2 regions of the Aminobacter sp. Piv2-1 genome follow, and region 1 is predicted to be linked to the other one. Evidence: predicted binding sites of a transcription regulator. Region 1 holds the regulator's gene; the other holds the start of a gene.

What was found. Region 1 encodes PhoB, which activates phosphate uptake and scavenging genes when phosphate is short. Its sites were predicted from a motif close to TGTCATNNANCTGTCAT; they were not measured.
Region 2: the regulator PhoB is predicted to act here: its motif matches at 4,306-4,322, upstream of phnN (phosphonate metabolism protein/1,5-bisphosphokinase (PRPP-forming) PhnN).

Annotation. Positions count from the first base shown of each region.
Region 1 covers NZ_JARKMU010000006.1:66,399-73,955, forward strand. The annotation lists gene AmiPiv_RS12560 (hypothetical protein) at 1-91, opposite strand, end outside; gene AmiPiv_RS12565 (hypothetical protein) at 88-561, opposite strand; gene AmiPiv_RS12570 (L,D-transpeptidase) at 635-1,438, opposite strand; gene AmiPiv_RS12575 (hypothetical protein) at 1,710-2,114, opposite strand; gene phoB (phosphate regulon transcriptional regulator PhoB) at 2,454-3,143, opposite strand; gene phoU (phosphate signaling complex protein PhoU) at 3,242-3,946, opposite strand; gene pstB (phosphate ABC transporter ATP-binding protein PstB) at 3,985-4,806, opposite strand; gene pstA (phosphate ABC transporter permease PstA) at 4,830-6,146, opposite strand; gene pstC (phosphate ABC transporter permease subunit PstC) at 6,143-7,557, opposite strand, start outside.
Region 2 covers NZ_JARKMU010000015.1:22,018-29,574, reverse strand. The annotation lists gene AmiPiv_RS22730 (SRPBCC family protein) at 1-434, opposite strand, end outside; gene AmiPiv_RS22725 (ArsR/SmtB family transcription factor) at 431-772, opposite strand; gene AmiPiv_RS22720 (DNA alkylation repair protein) at 942-2,048, shown strand; gene AmiPiv_RS22715 (peptide chain release factor 3) at 2,229-3,821, shown strand; gene phnN (phosphonate metabolism protein/1,5-bisphosphokinase (PRPP-forming) PhnN) at 4,417-5,046, shown strand; gene AmiPiv_RS22705 (DUF1513 domain-containing protein) at 5,083-6,177, opposite strand; gene AmiPiv_RS22700 (imelysin family protein) at 6,256-7,332, opposite strand; gene AmiPiv_RS22695 (di-heme oxidoreductase family protein) at 7,332-7,557, opposite strand, start outside.

The DNA of each region.
Region 1 (7,557 bases):
GGCCGATGACGACGAGATGGCGAAGCAGCATCCGGCGCCAGGCAAGAGGGACGAGGCCGGAGCGGGCCGGAGCGGCGGGGATGTCGGTCACTTGGGATACTCCAGTTGCGTTGGGTCAGCGGCATCCGCGCGACGAGCGCGCAGCTCGTGCCATGAAGCGATGGCGAGGAGCGCTATGCCGAGCGCGGAAATCAATGGGCGGATCGGGTCGAACCACATCAGCAGGAATTCGCCCCCGAACAGAAGCATGAGGATCTTGTTGCAGGTCGGGCAGGCGATGCCGATGAAGCCCGTCACGCCGCCTATCCCCGCGCGGCGCACCGAGCAGACGGGGCGCCGAACGGCGATGTAGAGCCCCGACAACGCCGACATGACCACCAGGGCCGGCAATTCCCAGCCCGCGACGGCGGTCATCCGGACAAAGAACGGATTGTCCCAGAGTGCCGAAACGGTTCCGAGCGCAGCGAAGGTCAACGCGGCCGCGGCCGCGCCCTTCAGGATGGCGCGTCCATGCCAACCGATGGCGGTTCCGCGCCCCAGGGCAATGATGCGGGCATTCATGTCGGATCTGCTCCATGTCTGCCGGGCGGCATTTCGCAGCCGCCCGGCGAGGACCTCAGGTGTGACCGTCGTATCAGCCGGCCTGCGGAGCGGGCCCGCTGCCGCCGGCAACCTCGTGGGTGTGGGGTTGGGTCGGGTCGCCCAGCACGAGTATGGGAGACTGGCTGGGCACCCGGTCGTACAGGTCGATGATGTCCTGGTTCATCAGCCGGACGCAGCCGCTCGAAACCGCCTTGCCGATGGTCCAGTACTCCGGCGTGCCGTGGACGCGGTAGAGCGTATCGACCTTGCCCTGGAAGACGTAGAGGGCTCGCGCTCCCAGCGGATTCGTCAGGCCGGGCGGCATGCCGCCCCGGTCGGCGCTCCACTGGGCAAGATTCGGCTGACGCGCGATCATCTCGTCCGGCGGCGTCCACTTCGGCCATTCCTGCTTCCAGCCGATACGGCCCCTGCCCGCCCAGGTGAATCCGGCCCGGCCAAGTCCGACGCCGTAGCGCATGGCCTTGCCGCCCGGCTGGACGAGGTGAAGGTAGAAATTCTCCGTGTCGACGACGAGCGTTCCGACCGGTTCTTCGGTGACGTAGTCGACCTGCCGCCGATAGAAGCGGCTCGGCACCTTTTTCAGGTCGACCGCGGGAATGGGGAACCGTTCGTTCGGGAGCGGGCCGTACATCGCAAGGGCATTGGCGTCGGCGACCGGCGCCGGTTCGACCGGTGCCTTTGCCACCGGCGCGGCCGATTCCTGGGTGCTGACGCAGCCGGACACCACGAGGGTCCCCAAGCTCGCCGCACCGGTGAGAAAGCGTCGGCGGCTCAATGCCGGGCCGTCGCCCGCGATGGGCTCCGCGGCGCTGGTTTCTATTGTGTCTGTGTTCATTAGGCAGTCTCCTGGACTCATTTCTTTCATTCAGGGCGACACGGGGTCAGGGAGGTCGGCCCCGGTCGTGATCATGCGAATGCAACCATCGTCACCGATCAGCCGATCGGTGACGGCGCATGCGCGCTTGGGACGATCCGGCATTTCGCGGCGCGGTTGCCACGAGAAGGCATGTGGGCGACGGGCGGGTTCGGGAGGTCATCCTCTTTCCCCTTCGCAGCTGATTTCGAGCGGCTTCGTCGGCGTGGACCGAGGAGCGATCGGCTGAAAATCAGGCAGCGATGGGAGGCCGCAACAGCGATGCGGTCGAGCCGACGCGCAGCAAGAGATCTGGAAGCAGCATCAGGGCCGCGGCGCGGAACGGCGCGGCAGGCTCGACATGGGTCAGCCAGGCAGGGCATTCGCCCAGGCAGTGCAGGCTGGCGAGGCTTTCGGCGGACAATTCGACGGTGCAGCGGTCCGGGGACGGCAAACACTCGTCGGCGACGGCAGTGATTTCCGCCTGCGCGGCCACCCTCGGCAACTCGGCAGCAAAATTCGTGCCTTCGGCCGCTGCCCGTTCGAGGGACAGTCCGTTTAGAATGGTGACCAACACCAGGAAGATGGCCGACAGCAAGTTACGCACGGTGCCCCAGCTACCATGAAAAGTGGCAATTTTGAGTATTTCCCCAATCAAAAAATTGTCATCTCAAGAACATCCGCGACTGTCACTGTCACGGAATCGCCGCTTGAGATATGGATTTGGGAGCGATTGTTGCGACAATAAAGCATCCAGAAACCGGAAGCTTCGAATTTATGTTCATGACAGCGCCAGGACAAACGCGTCGAACTGCAATGATTTGAGCGCCACAAAGTGCTGGAACGGCATGGCGGCGCAAAGGGCGCCAGACGTCGGTGCGACAGCGCCGGTGCCGCTGGCTGTCGCGAAGGCTCCGAGCGCGCGCAGCGGCCCCCTGTGACATTGGGACACTGGCCAGGTTGATCGTCCAGCCAGTGCCATGCCGTTTGCCGACAGCTATTCTTCCCGGATCGCGTAGCCGGCGCCGCGGATGGTGCGGATCACGTCCGGCATGCGGCCGTTGTTGACGGCCTTGCGCAGGCGCCCGACATGCACGTCGACGGTGCGCTCGTCGATGTAGATCGTCTCGCCCCAGACGTTGTCGAGCAGCTGGCTGCGCGAGAACACGCGGCCGGGATGACGCATCATGAATTCGAGCAGGCGGAACTCCGTCGGCCCGAGCTTGATCTCGCTCTTCTTGCGATAGACCCGGTGCGACTCGCGGTCGAGCACGATGTCGCCGACCTTGAGCACCGAAGACAGCACCTCGGGCTTGGCGCGGCGCAGCAGCGCCTTCACCCGCGCCATGAACTCCGGGGTCGAAAATGGCTTCACCAGGTAGTCGTCGGCGCCGGTGGAAAGCCCGCGCACCCGGTCGCTTTCCTCGCCGCGGGCCGTCAGCATGATGATCGGCAGCCGTTCGGTCTCGGGGCGCATCCTCAGCCTGCGGCAGAGCTCGATGCCGGAAAGTGCCGGCACCATCCAGTCGAGCACCAAAAGGTCCGGCACGTTTTCCTGCAGCCGCAGTTCGGCCTCGTCGCCGCGCGTCACCACTTCCACCTGGTAGCCCTCGGCCTCGAGGTTGTAGCGCAGCAGCACGCCAAGGGGCTCTTCGTCCTCGACGACCATGACCTTGGGAGCGATCATCGCCTGTACCTTGTCCTGGCGCACGGCCCGGTTCGGACCATGCGCTGATTTAACCTGTGCAGCGCCCCCGCGCCAAACGCATGCGGTTGCGGAAGATGTCAGGCCGACATGGGCGACGTGGTTTCGTCGACCTTCGGCCGATTGAGCGGCAGCTGCGTGCCGGTGACCACGAAATAGGCGTTCTCGGCGATGTTGGTGACATGGTCGCCGATGCGCTCGAGGTTCTTGGCGCAGAACAGGAGATGCGTGCAGGCGGTGATGTTGCGCGGATCCTCCATCATGTAGGTCAGGAGTTCGCGGAACACGGCCGTGTACTGCACGTCGACCTTCTGGTCGTCCGCGCGCAGGTTCTTGAGGCCTTCGGCATCGCGCGCGACATAGAGGTCGACCACGCCGCGCACCTGGCTGAGCACCAGCTGCGCCATGGCGTCGATCGAGTGCGACAGATTGCGCGGCATCGCCGACTGGCCGACGGCGCCCACCCGCTTGGCGATGTTCTTGGCGAGATCGCCGATGCGCTCGAGGTCGCCCGCCATGCGGATCGCGCCGACCACGGCGCGCAGGTCCTGCGCCATCGGCTGGCGCTTGGCGATCAGCGTGATCGCGCTGTTGTCGAGATCGCGCTGCCTGGCGTCCATGATGGTGTCGTCGGCAATGACGTTCTGCGCCAGCGGCTGGTCCGACGTCAGCAGCGCGCGGATGGCATTCGCCACCATCGTGGCCGACAGGTCGCCCATGTCGCGGATGACCTGGTCGACGTGCTGGAGTTCCTCGTCGAAGGACCGGACTGTGTGCTCGCCCATGATCGTATCCTCGTCTTTGTGATCGGAGCGGCGTTCACTCAGCCGAAGCGGCCGGTGATGTAGTCCTGCGTCCGCTTGTCGTCGGGGTTGGTGAACATCTTGTCGGTCGGGCCTTCCTCGACCAGGTAGCCGAGATGGAACATCGCGGTCCGCTGCGACACGCGCGCCGCCTGCTGCATCGAGTGGGTGACGATGACGATGGTGAAGTTCTCGCGCAGCTCGTCGATCAGTTCCTCGACCTTGGCGGTGGCGATCGGATCGAGCGCCGAGCAGGGCTCGTCCATGAGGATCACTTCGGGCGACACCGCGATGGCGCGGGCGATGCACAAGCGCTGCTGCTGGCCGCCGGAAAGGCCGGTGCCGGCTTCGTGCAGGCGGTCCTTGACCTCGTTCCACAGCGCCGCTCGCTGCAGGCTCTTCTCGACGATCTGGTCGAGATCGGCCTTGGACTTGGCGAGACCATGGATGCGCGGGCCGTAGGCTACGTTCTCGTAGATCGACTTCGGGAACGGATTCGGCTTCTGGAACACCATGCCGACGCGGGCGCGCAGCTCGACGACGTCGATCTTGGGATCGTAGATGTCCTCGCTGTCGAGGGTGATCTTGCCGCCGACGCGGGCGCTGTCGATGGTGTCGTTCATGCGGTTGAGGCAGCGCAGGAAGGTCGACTTGCCGCAGCCCGACGGCCCGATCAGCGCGGTGACCTGGTTCTCGCGCACGTCCAGGTCGACGCCGAAGAGCGCCTGCTTCTCGCCATAGTGCACGGTCACCTTGTCGCCGCGCATCTTGATGAGTTCGTTGGGTCTGTTCATCTCGGCGTTCACCGCGTTTTCGAGGGTTTTCTCGCTCATGATGTTCATAGAGGGGTGCTCCTTGTCCACGCCTACCAGCGCCGCTCGAAACGCCGCCTGAGAACGATGGCGACGATGTTCATGGCCATGAGGAAGACCAGCAGGATGATGATGGCGCCCGACATGCGCTCGACGAAGGCGCGTTCGGCCTCGTTCGCCCACATGTAGATCTGTACCGGCAGCGCCGTCGCCGGGTCGAAGGGAGTCTTCGGATAGTCGGCCACGAAGGCCACCATGCCGATGAGCAGCAGCGGCGCCGTCTCGCCCAGCGCGCGCGCCAGGCCGATGATGGTGCCGGTAAGGATGCCCGGCGCGGCCAGCGGCAGCACGTGCTGGAACACCATCTGCATCTTCGAGGCGCCGAGGCCGAGCGCGGCCGAGCGGATCGACGGCGGCACCGCGGCAAGGGCCGCGCGGGTGGCGATGATGATCGTCGGCAGCGTCATCAGCGTCAGCACCAGGCCGCCGACGAAGGAGGCCGAGCGCGGCAGGCCAAGGAAATTGATGAACACGGCGAGGCCGAGCAGGCCGAAGACGATCGACGGCACTGCGGCGAGGTTGTTTATGTTAACCTCGATCAGGTCGGTGAAGCGGTTCTTCTTGGCGAATTCCTCGAGGTAGATCGAGGCGGCGACGCCGATGGGCAAGGCGAGCAGCAGCACGATGCCCATCATGAAGAACGAGCCGATGATGGCAACGCCCAGGCCCGAGCTTTCGGGACGGCTGGAGGCGCCGAAGCTGAACAGGCCCGTGTTGAAATGCTCGCTCATGGCGCCTTCGGCCTTGAGCTTGTTCATCCACTCGACCTGCTGGTCCGAAACCTTGCGGCGGCTCTCCGGCACGCTGAGGTCGATCTGGCCCTTGTAGGCCGAGTCCATGTTCGCCGCGGCGAGGATGTCGACGTTGCGCGTGGTGCCGATCACCGAGGGGTCGGCAGCCACGATGGCGCGGAGCTGCACCCGCGAGCCCTCGGACAGGAAGCCCTTGAGCTTGCGCACCGTGGCGCGGTCCTTCGGGTCGATGCCAAGCTTTTCGATCAGCGCGTTCTCGGCGAGCTTCGGATAGTTGGCCGTGATCAGCACGTCCGGATCGGTGGCCCGCTTGTTGTCGGGGTCGATGATCTTCGCGTCGAAGCTGATCGGCAGCGTCACCGTCGTCTGCCAGAAGGCGGTGTACCCCTTGGTCACGATCGAGGTCAGCATGATCGCCAGGAACGCCAGGCCGACGGCGATCGCCAGCACGCCATAGAGGCGGAACCGGCGTTCGGCGGCGTAGCGCTTCCTGAGGCCGATGTCGCGGCGCGCGGGCGCGGTCGAACTGGTCAGCGTATCGAGCGAAATATCGGTCATTCGTACTGCTCCCGGTACTTCCGGACGATGTAGAGCGCGACGATGTTCATCACCAAGGTCAGCGCGAACAGCGTGATGCCGAGCGCGAAGGCGACGAGCGTCTGCGGGGTGTTGAACTCGAGGTCGCCCGTCAGTTGGTTGACGATCTTGACGGTGATGGTCGTCATCGCCTCGAACGGGTTGAGCGTCAGGTTGGCCGCCACACCGGCCGCCAGCACCACGATCATCGTCTCGCCGATGGCGCGCGAGGCGGTGAGCAGGATGGCGCCGACGATGCCCGGCAGCGCGGCCGGCAGGACGACGCGCTTGATCGTTTCGGAGCGCGTGGCGCCGAGGCCCAGCGAGCCGTCGCGCAGGGCGCGCGGCACCGCCGTGATGATGTCGTCGGAGAGCGACGAAACGACCGGGATCAGCATGACGCCCATCACCAGGCCGGCGGTCAGGATCGACTGCGCCTGGATGAACGGCGTGCCGCCGGCAAGGGCAGCGCTGATGTCGCGCAGGAACGGTCCCAGCGTCACCAGTGCGAAGATGCCGTAGACGATGGTCGGGATGCCGGCGAGCAGCTCCAGCGCCGGCTTGACCAGCGCGCGCACCCTGGGGGCGGCGTATTCGGACATGTAGACGGCCGACATCAGGCCGATCGGCACGGCGACCAGCAGCGCCACGAAGGCGATGTAGAGCGTGCCCGCGAGAAGCGGGATCAGGCCGAACTGGCCCTCCGCGCCACCGGAGCCGGCGGCGGCGAAGCGCGGATCCCAGACCGTGCCGAAGAAGAAGCTCATCGGCGGCACCTTCTCGAAGAAGGCGATGGTCTGGAACAGCATCGACAGCACGATGCCGATGGTGGTCACGATGGCGATGGTGGACGCGCCGACCAGGCCCCAGAGCATGATCTTTTCGACGTTGTTGCGGGCCCGGGTGCGCGGGCTGATCCTGCTCAGCCCGTAGACCGAGCCGACCAGCGCCAGGCCGATGGAGACGATCGCGGAGATCAGGCTCAGCCGGTCGGAGGTGCGGTTGGCCTCGACCGCGATCGGGATCATGTAGTCCTGCGTGTCGGGCGCCAGTGCGACGCCCTTGGCCGAAAGCATCGGCTGCAGTTCGGCGAAGGTCGAGGGCAGCGCCGCCCGCTCCTTGTCGTCGAGGCGGCCGAGCCCGTTGGCGAGGCTCTTCACCAGCCCGGCGGCCAGGTCCTCATGCGCCACCGTGCCGTCGGCGACGTCGGCGGGAAGCGCGGAATGGACGAAACTGTTGAGATAGGCGTTGGCGCCCACGCCCCAGGAAGCGAGGAAGATCACCGCCGGCACGACGCCCGTCAGGAACGCCCACCAGCCGTGATAGTGCGGCCGCGAATGCGCCTTGACCGTTCCGTCGTCCTGCGCGACCGCCCGCTGCCGCCCGATCACGA
Region 2 (7,557 bases), on a different contig from region 1:
CCCCAGCCCCCTTCGGAGCCGAGCATGGCGGCTGTCTCGTCGGCCTTGTCGCCCATGTTTTCCAAAAGCCGGTGTTCGAGTTCGACCCGCGTGCCGCCTTCGGCGAGCGGCACGAAGTGGACCTCGACCTCGGTGAGCAGTTTGGGGTCGTATTTCCAGTCGGCGCCGATACGCCAGGCGAGCAGGATGCGCTGCGGCGGCTCCCAGGCGATGACGTCGCCCCACGGGCATTCGCTGCCGTCCTCGCCGGTTTCGTACCAGCGGCCGCCGACGCGCGGCTCGATGGTCGCCGTTTTCTGCGGGACCGAGCCGATCGAATGGCCCTTCGGCCACCAGCTCGAAAATCCTGCCGTGAAGACCTTGAAGGCACGCTGGGGCGCGGCCTTGACGGTGACCGAGCGGCGCACCGGCGACGGCGAAATCGTTGTTGTCATGTCTCGTTCTCCCTGTCTTCCTTGATGCTGTCGTCTTCTGGCCGGTCGGCCGCCAGCCTGAATTCGTCGAGCGCCTCGGCCCACAGCCGGTCGAGCCAGGCGCGCATGCGCCCCAGACCGGCCGGGTCGATGTGGTAGATGTTGCGGGCGCCCTGCGGTTCCATGCGCACCAACAGCGCCTCCTTCAGCACCTTGAGGTGCTGTGACACCGCCGACTGCGACACCGGCAGCGTGCGCGTGATCTCGGCCACTGAGCAGGGCCGCTGCGCCACCCGTTCGAAGATGGTTCGCCGGGTAGGGTCGGCCAGAGCCGCGATCTGCGAATAATCATAAGCCATGACTAATCATAAGTACAAACTGATTATTAGTCAAGGATGGCGTCGGTCTCACCATTTTGTGCTGTAGGGCGGGCCGCCGGCCAAGGCTCCTGACAGTCCGCTGGCAGCAGGCTGGTGTAGCGTGCCGCCACGATTCGTCGGGGCTGACGGGGCAGGACAGGATGAGCATATGGACGACACCGCGACCCAGGCCGCGCCGGCGCTGAAGGAAATCTTCGACCGGGCCCGCTTCCAGCGCATCGCAGCAGAGATGGCGGCGATCGCGCCGGGCTTCGACCGCGAGCGTTTCATGATGTTGGCCACGAACGATCTCGACGCGCTCGGCATCATGCAGCGGCTGCGTCAGACGGCCGAGGCGCTGCGCGGTGCCTTGCCGGGCGACTTTGCCCGCGCGATCGAGGTCTTGCGGGACCTCGCGCCGCGCATCGGCCACGGCTTCGCGTCCATCGTTCTGTCGGAGTTCGTGGCGCTGTACGGCCGGGCGGAATTCGACCGCTCGATGGCGGCGCTGTGTCATTTCACCCGCTTCGGCTCGGCCGAGTTCGCCATCCGCCATTTCCTCGCCGACGATTTCGACCGAACGCTGAAGGTGATGCGCGGCTGGGCGCTCGACGACAACGAGCATGTGCGCCGCCTCGCCAGCGAAGGCTCACGCCCGCGCCTGCCGTGGTCGTTCCAGCTGAAGAACCTGATTGCCGACCCGTCGCCGACGCTGCCGATCCTGGAGGCGCTGAAGAGCGATCCGAGCCTCTATGTGCGCAAGTCGGTGGCCAACCATCTCAACGACATCAGCAAGGACAGTCCGGATCTGTTGCTCGAGTGCCTGGCGGGCTGGGACATGGCCGACAGGAACACCGCCTGGATCGTGCGCCACGCCTTGCGGACGCTGATCAAGAAGGGCGATCCGAAGGCTCTTGCGCTGATCGGCACGACCGGCAAGCCCGAGGTCGACGTCGCGGCATTTGCCGTGACCCCCGCGTCGATCGCGCTGGGCGGGCGCATCGCGCTCAAGACCAGCATCGTCTCGACCGCCAAGGGGCCGCAGCAGCTCGTGGTCGACTATGCGGTCCACTACGTGAAGAAGGCGGGCGGCACTTCGAAGAAGGTGTTCAAGCTCAAGCAGATCAGCCTGCCGCCGGCCGGACGCAAGGAGCTGGAGATCGGCCAGGCGGTGCGCGACTTCACCACCCGCAAGCACTATCCCGGCCACCACCGCGTCGAGCTGATCGTCAATGGCGAGACCGTCGCCGAGGGCGGGTTCGATCTGCGGGGATGACACCTTTAGAAATGGCGCGACGTTGATGCCTCCCTCCCCACAAGGGAGAGGGAGGCGCCTGCCGCGCCAACGGCAACTGTCCTGAATTCAGCCGAGCTCGTAGCAGCGCCGCCGTGCGTCCATTTCCTCGACAGGCGCGACCACGGCTGTTAGAAGCCCCGCCATCACAAGGAATCCCCGATGGCTGAAGACATCGAAAAGGCGGTGGCGCGCCGCCGTACTTTCGCGATCATCGCGCACCCTGACGCCGGCAAGACGACGCTGACCGAAAAGCTGCTTTTGTTCGGCGGCGCGATCCAGCTCGCCGGCGAGGTCAAGGCCAAGAAGGACAAGATCCAGACGCGCTCCGACTGGATGAAGATCGAGCGCGAGCGCGGCATCTCGGTCGTGACTTCCGTCATGACCTTCGAGTATGGCGACAACGTCTTCAACCTGCTCGACACGCCCGGCCACGAGGACTTCGCCGACGACACCTATCGCACGCTGTCTGCGGTCGACAGCGCGGTCATGGTCATCGACGCCGCCAAGGGTATCGAGCCGCGCACGCTGAAGCTGTTCGAGGTCTGCCGCCTGCGCGACATCCCGATCATCACCTTCGTCAACAAGATGGACCGCGAGGCGCGCAACACCTTCGAGATCCTCGACGAGATCGAGGAGAAGCTGGCGCTCGACACCGCCCCGATCACCTGGCCGATCGGCCAGGGCAAGACCTTCTCCGGCACCTACCACCTCGCCCAGAACGCGGTGCGCCACGGCGACGACGAGAAGGAGCGCACGCCGGTGCACGGCCCGGATTCCAACCGCGCCGCAGGCCTCTTGCCCGACAACGACCGCCCGCCCTTCATCGAGGAGCTGGAGCTGGCGCGCGAAGCGTGCCGGCCGTTCGATCTCCAGGCCTTCCGCGAAGGCCATCTGACGCCGGTCTATTTCGGCTCGGCGCTGCGCAATTTCGGCGTGCGCGACCTGATCGAGGCGCTTGGCGAGTTCGGCCCGGCGCCGCGCGCCCAGGAGGCCGACACGCGCAAGGTCGAGGCGACGGAAGGGAAGATGACCTCCTTCGTCTTCAAGATCCAGGCCAACATGGACCCCAACCACCGCGACCGCATCGCCTTCGTCCGCGTCTGCTCGGGCGAGCTCAAGCGCGGCATGAAGGCCAAGCTGGTGCGCACCGGCAAGCCGATGTCGCTTTCGGCGCCGCAGTTCTTCTTCGCCCGCTCGCGCATCACCGCCGACGAGGCCTATGCCGGCGACGTGGTCGGCATCCCCAACCACGGCACGCTGCGCATCGGCGACACGCTGACCGAGGGCGAGGACATCCTGTTCCGCGGCGTGCCCAACTTCGCGCCCGAGATCCTGCGCCGCGTGCGCCTCGGCGACGCGATGAAGGCCAAGAAGCTCAAGGAAGCGCTGCAGCAGATGGCCGAGGAGGGCGTGGTGCAGCTGTTCCAGCCCGAGGACGGATCGCCGGCCATCGTCGGCGTCGTCGGCGCGCTGCAGATCGACGTGCTCAAGGAGCGCCTCAACGTCGAATACACCCTGCCTGTCGATTTCGAGATGTCGCGCTTCTCGGTCTGCCGCTGGATCGGCGCCGACGACAAGGCCGACCTGCAGCGCTTCGTCGAGAGCCATCGCGGCGACATCGCCCGCGACCTCGACAATGATCCGGTCTATCTCGCCCAGCACGAGTTCTCGCTCAACTACGAGGCCGAGCGCTGGAAGATGATCCGCTTCGCCGCGATCAAGGACTACCAGGTCCGCGACAAGGCGGCTTAGGCCGAACGCTCTGCCTGACCTGATCTTCTTTCGCCGGCCGCCTGCCGGCGAATCTTGCATGGTCGATTCCTGTTTGGCGAAAATAAGAGCGATGTTTTGTCGCAAGTATCTTAAATATCTGGCTCTAAGCCAAAACATTATAAATTCTTGCGATGCCGAATATATATTCAGTTATACAATGCTTCTTGTTTTGAGTGTATGAGAATGTATTAATGTTGCATGCATGCCCGCTCGGACGGGCGTGGCGGTGTTCCGCGGGGGGCGGCACACGTCAGGCATGAGGCAACAGGGCAGAATTGGCAGACAGAAACACCGTAGCATTGGCGCAGGTCGACGAAATCTGGCTGCGCGCCTGGGTCAACGAAGGCATTATCACGCCTGAGCAATTCGAAACGGAGATGCGCCGTCGGAGGCTTGCGGCAACTCCACCGGAAGCTGCGGCCGACGGTGAGCCGCCGCCTGAGTAGCATGCCGGACGATCCGCTGTCGCCTGTCCGTCATTGCCGCTTCGTCATCCCGTCATGCAAATCGCCTAATTCGGTCCCCGGCGCTGGCCGCCGGGGCACGGGGGCTGCTATGGAGGAAATGACGTCGCATGATGGTTTCTGCATTGATCGAGCGTGAACTCACCCGCATCGGATCGCCTGTCCGCAACGGCGTCTTCGTCGCCGTCGTAGGGCCGAGCGGCGCCGGCAAGGACACGCTGATTGCCTATGTGCGCGAGCGGTTGAGCGACGACGACCATGTCGAGTTCGCCCGCCGCGTCATCACCCGCCACAGCGACGGTGCCACCGAGGATCACGACACGCTGGCCGATGCCGCCTTCGTCGAAGCCGAGGAAGCCGGCGCCTTCGCGCTGTCCTGGGAGGCGCACGGCCTGCGCTACGGCATCCCGGCTGCCGTCGACGATGCCGTCGCCAACGGCCAGGTCGTCGTCGCCAACACCTCGCGCGGCGTCATCCCGGCGCTGCGCGCGCGCTATGCGAACGTCGTCGTGGTCGAGATCACCGCCTCGCCGGAGGTCCTCGCGACGCGTCTCGCGGCACGGGGACGGGAATCGCGCGGCGAGGTCTTGGCGCGCCTCGCCCGCACCGCGCCGCACGACCTGTCCGGCCCGGGCCATGTTCAGATCGACAATTCCGGCGCGCCGGGGATCGCCGGCGACAAGTTCCTCGCCGTGCTGCGCAAGGCCGTTGCCCATGCGGACGTCTCCGGGCTGATCTAAGCTTTTGCGTAAGTGCAGACTTACGAATGCTGCAAGTCAGATGCGCAGCATGTGGTTGTCCCACACATGCTCGGGATCGTCGGTCTGGCCGCCGTCGGAGCCGACGATGAGGCCGGCGCCGGTCGTTGCCAGGAAGCCGTCCCGGTCGGGCGCGAGCCCGCAGACCTCGACGAGATCGTTCTGCGCCACCACCTTGCCGGTCTTCGCCTCGATCGTCGCCCAGGCATTGCCCTGCGGCGAGGAGACGGCGATCAGCCCGGCGTCGCGATTGGCCGCCACCGAGCCGATATAGTTGCGGAAGCCGCCGAGGATGTCCTCGGGCATGTCCAACATCTCGAGTTCCTGGCCGCGCACGGCACGGCCGACCAGCAGTGGCTTCTCCGTCGCCGGCCCCTCGTGCTGGCAGCCGAACCAGACGGTCCCCTGGGCGTCGATGTCCATGTGCCGGATCGACAATTGGTGAAGCTTTTCAGGTAGTTCGTGTTTCTCGAGCAGATCGCCCGAAACGCGGTCGACCAGCACCAAGGACGGCTTCATGGTGGGCAGGTTGAGCTTGGCGCGGCCGAAATCCGGGTGGGTCTCGATGCCGCCGTTGCAGATGGCCAGCGTGCGCCCGTCGCCGAGCAGGATCAGCTCGTGCGGGCCGACGCCGTGCGTCGGGAACTCTCCGGTGCGGCGGAAGCCGTCGCGCGCGTCGTAGATGCCGACCATGCCGGCGGCGTTGTCGAAGTCGTTCTCGGTGACATAGAGCAGCGCCCCGTCGGGCGAGAACACGCCATGGCCGTAATAGTGGCGGCCGGCGATGCTCGGGATGGTCAGCGGCGCGTCCCGGCCGGTGTGGTCGAACACCATCATGAAGGTGCCGGGCTGGCGGGCGAACACCACCGACTTGCGCGAGATGGGATCGAAGGTGACGTCGTGGCCGCGCTCGGGCAGGGCGACGCTGTGCAGGATCTTGCCTGCCTCCGACAAGACCGCGACGCCATACTCGCCCGAACGCGCTTGGTAAGCCGTTGCGAACATAGCATCGGTTTCGAGCGCCAGCGCACGCTGCGCCGGCGTGAGCGACATCAGGAAGGTCGTGCCCGCGGCCTTGAGGAAGTCGCGGCGATCGAACAGGGGCGTACGCAGTTGTTGTTGGAGCATCATCTTGTCCGAAAACCGGCGTCCACTTTTCGCTGCCGCGGACCTTTGGTTCGGGATCATGCTCTAGTCGCCGTCCAGCGACGAGAAGCCGGCGGTCAGCCCGAGCGCGCTGGCGAGGCGGGTGCCGAACAGCTCCGACAGGCTGGAGGTGACGACGCCGAAATAGGCGAGCTTGCCGCGCTTTTCGGCATCGGTGAGCACCGCATCGATGGGGCCGCTGACGGCGGCCGCCGCGTTCTGCGCATTGGCGAATTCGAAGTCGATGGATTGCGCGATCCACTGGGCGTCGGCCGGCAGCAGCGAGCCGAACCGCGAGGCGTCGAACAGCGCCTTCATGCCGGCGATGTTGCCGCCGAGCGAGGCGGCGGTGCCCTCAGAGCGCCAGAACAGCGCCTGCTTCGGCTTGTCGGCCGTGGCCTCCTTGCCGAGGAAGCCGTTGACGCGCACGTCGCGCACCAGCTCCAGCCCGTTGACATAGACCTCGAGCAGCTCGGTGATGGCCTCGGTGGCGTTGCGGTAGAGCGCATTGTCGAGGCCGGGTTGCTTCCATTGAGCGGCAAAACCCTTGTCGTCGCGCCAGGCGGCGTCGACGTCGGATGCGATCTTGCCAATGTTGCCCGAAATCGCCTTGCCGTAGGAGCAGCGATAGGCTGCCCCGGCCCCGGCCAGGTCGTCGGCACCGGTGCCGAACAGCACGAATTCCAGAGCGCCCAGCCCTTGCATGGCCACGCTCTTGTCGCCGAGTCTGGCGGCGTCGGTGGCCGTCTCGTCCTTGTCGGCGATGGCCGCCTGCACCTGCTTGAGGCCGGTGCCCTTTCGGTCGGGCCAGAACAGCATGCGCTCGAGTCGGTTCTCCTCGGTGATCGGGCCGAAGCGGATGATCTCGACCTCGGACCAGCTTTCGGTGGTTTTCGAGAAGGCCTTCCGCGCGGCTTCGAGAGTGTCGGTGGAGGGCGCAGCGCAGAGCTTGCCCATCGATATGCCGAGATCAGTGGTCGCCCCGACCAGCCGGCCATAGACGGGACGGATGAAGCCGTCGATGGCGCCCGAGATCACCTTGCCGGAAGCCTCGTTGGCCTGGGCTGCGGCCGGCAGGGCGACGAGAATTGCGATGGATGCCGCAAGCACTGTTCTGGCCATCACAGCGACTCCAGGAACTTGATCAGGGCATCGCGATCGGAAGCGGGAAGTGCTGCAAAGCGGTCGCGAGACGCCTGTCCCTCGCCGCCGTGCCACAGGATGGCCTCGGTGAGGTTGCGGGCGCGGCCGTCGTGCAGGAAGAAGGTGTGGCCGTTGACGGTCTGGGTCAGGCCGATGCCCCACAGCGGCGGCGTGCGCCATTCGCCGCCCGTAGCGTCGCCGACC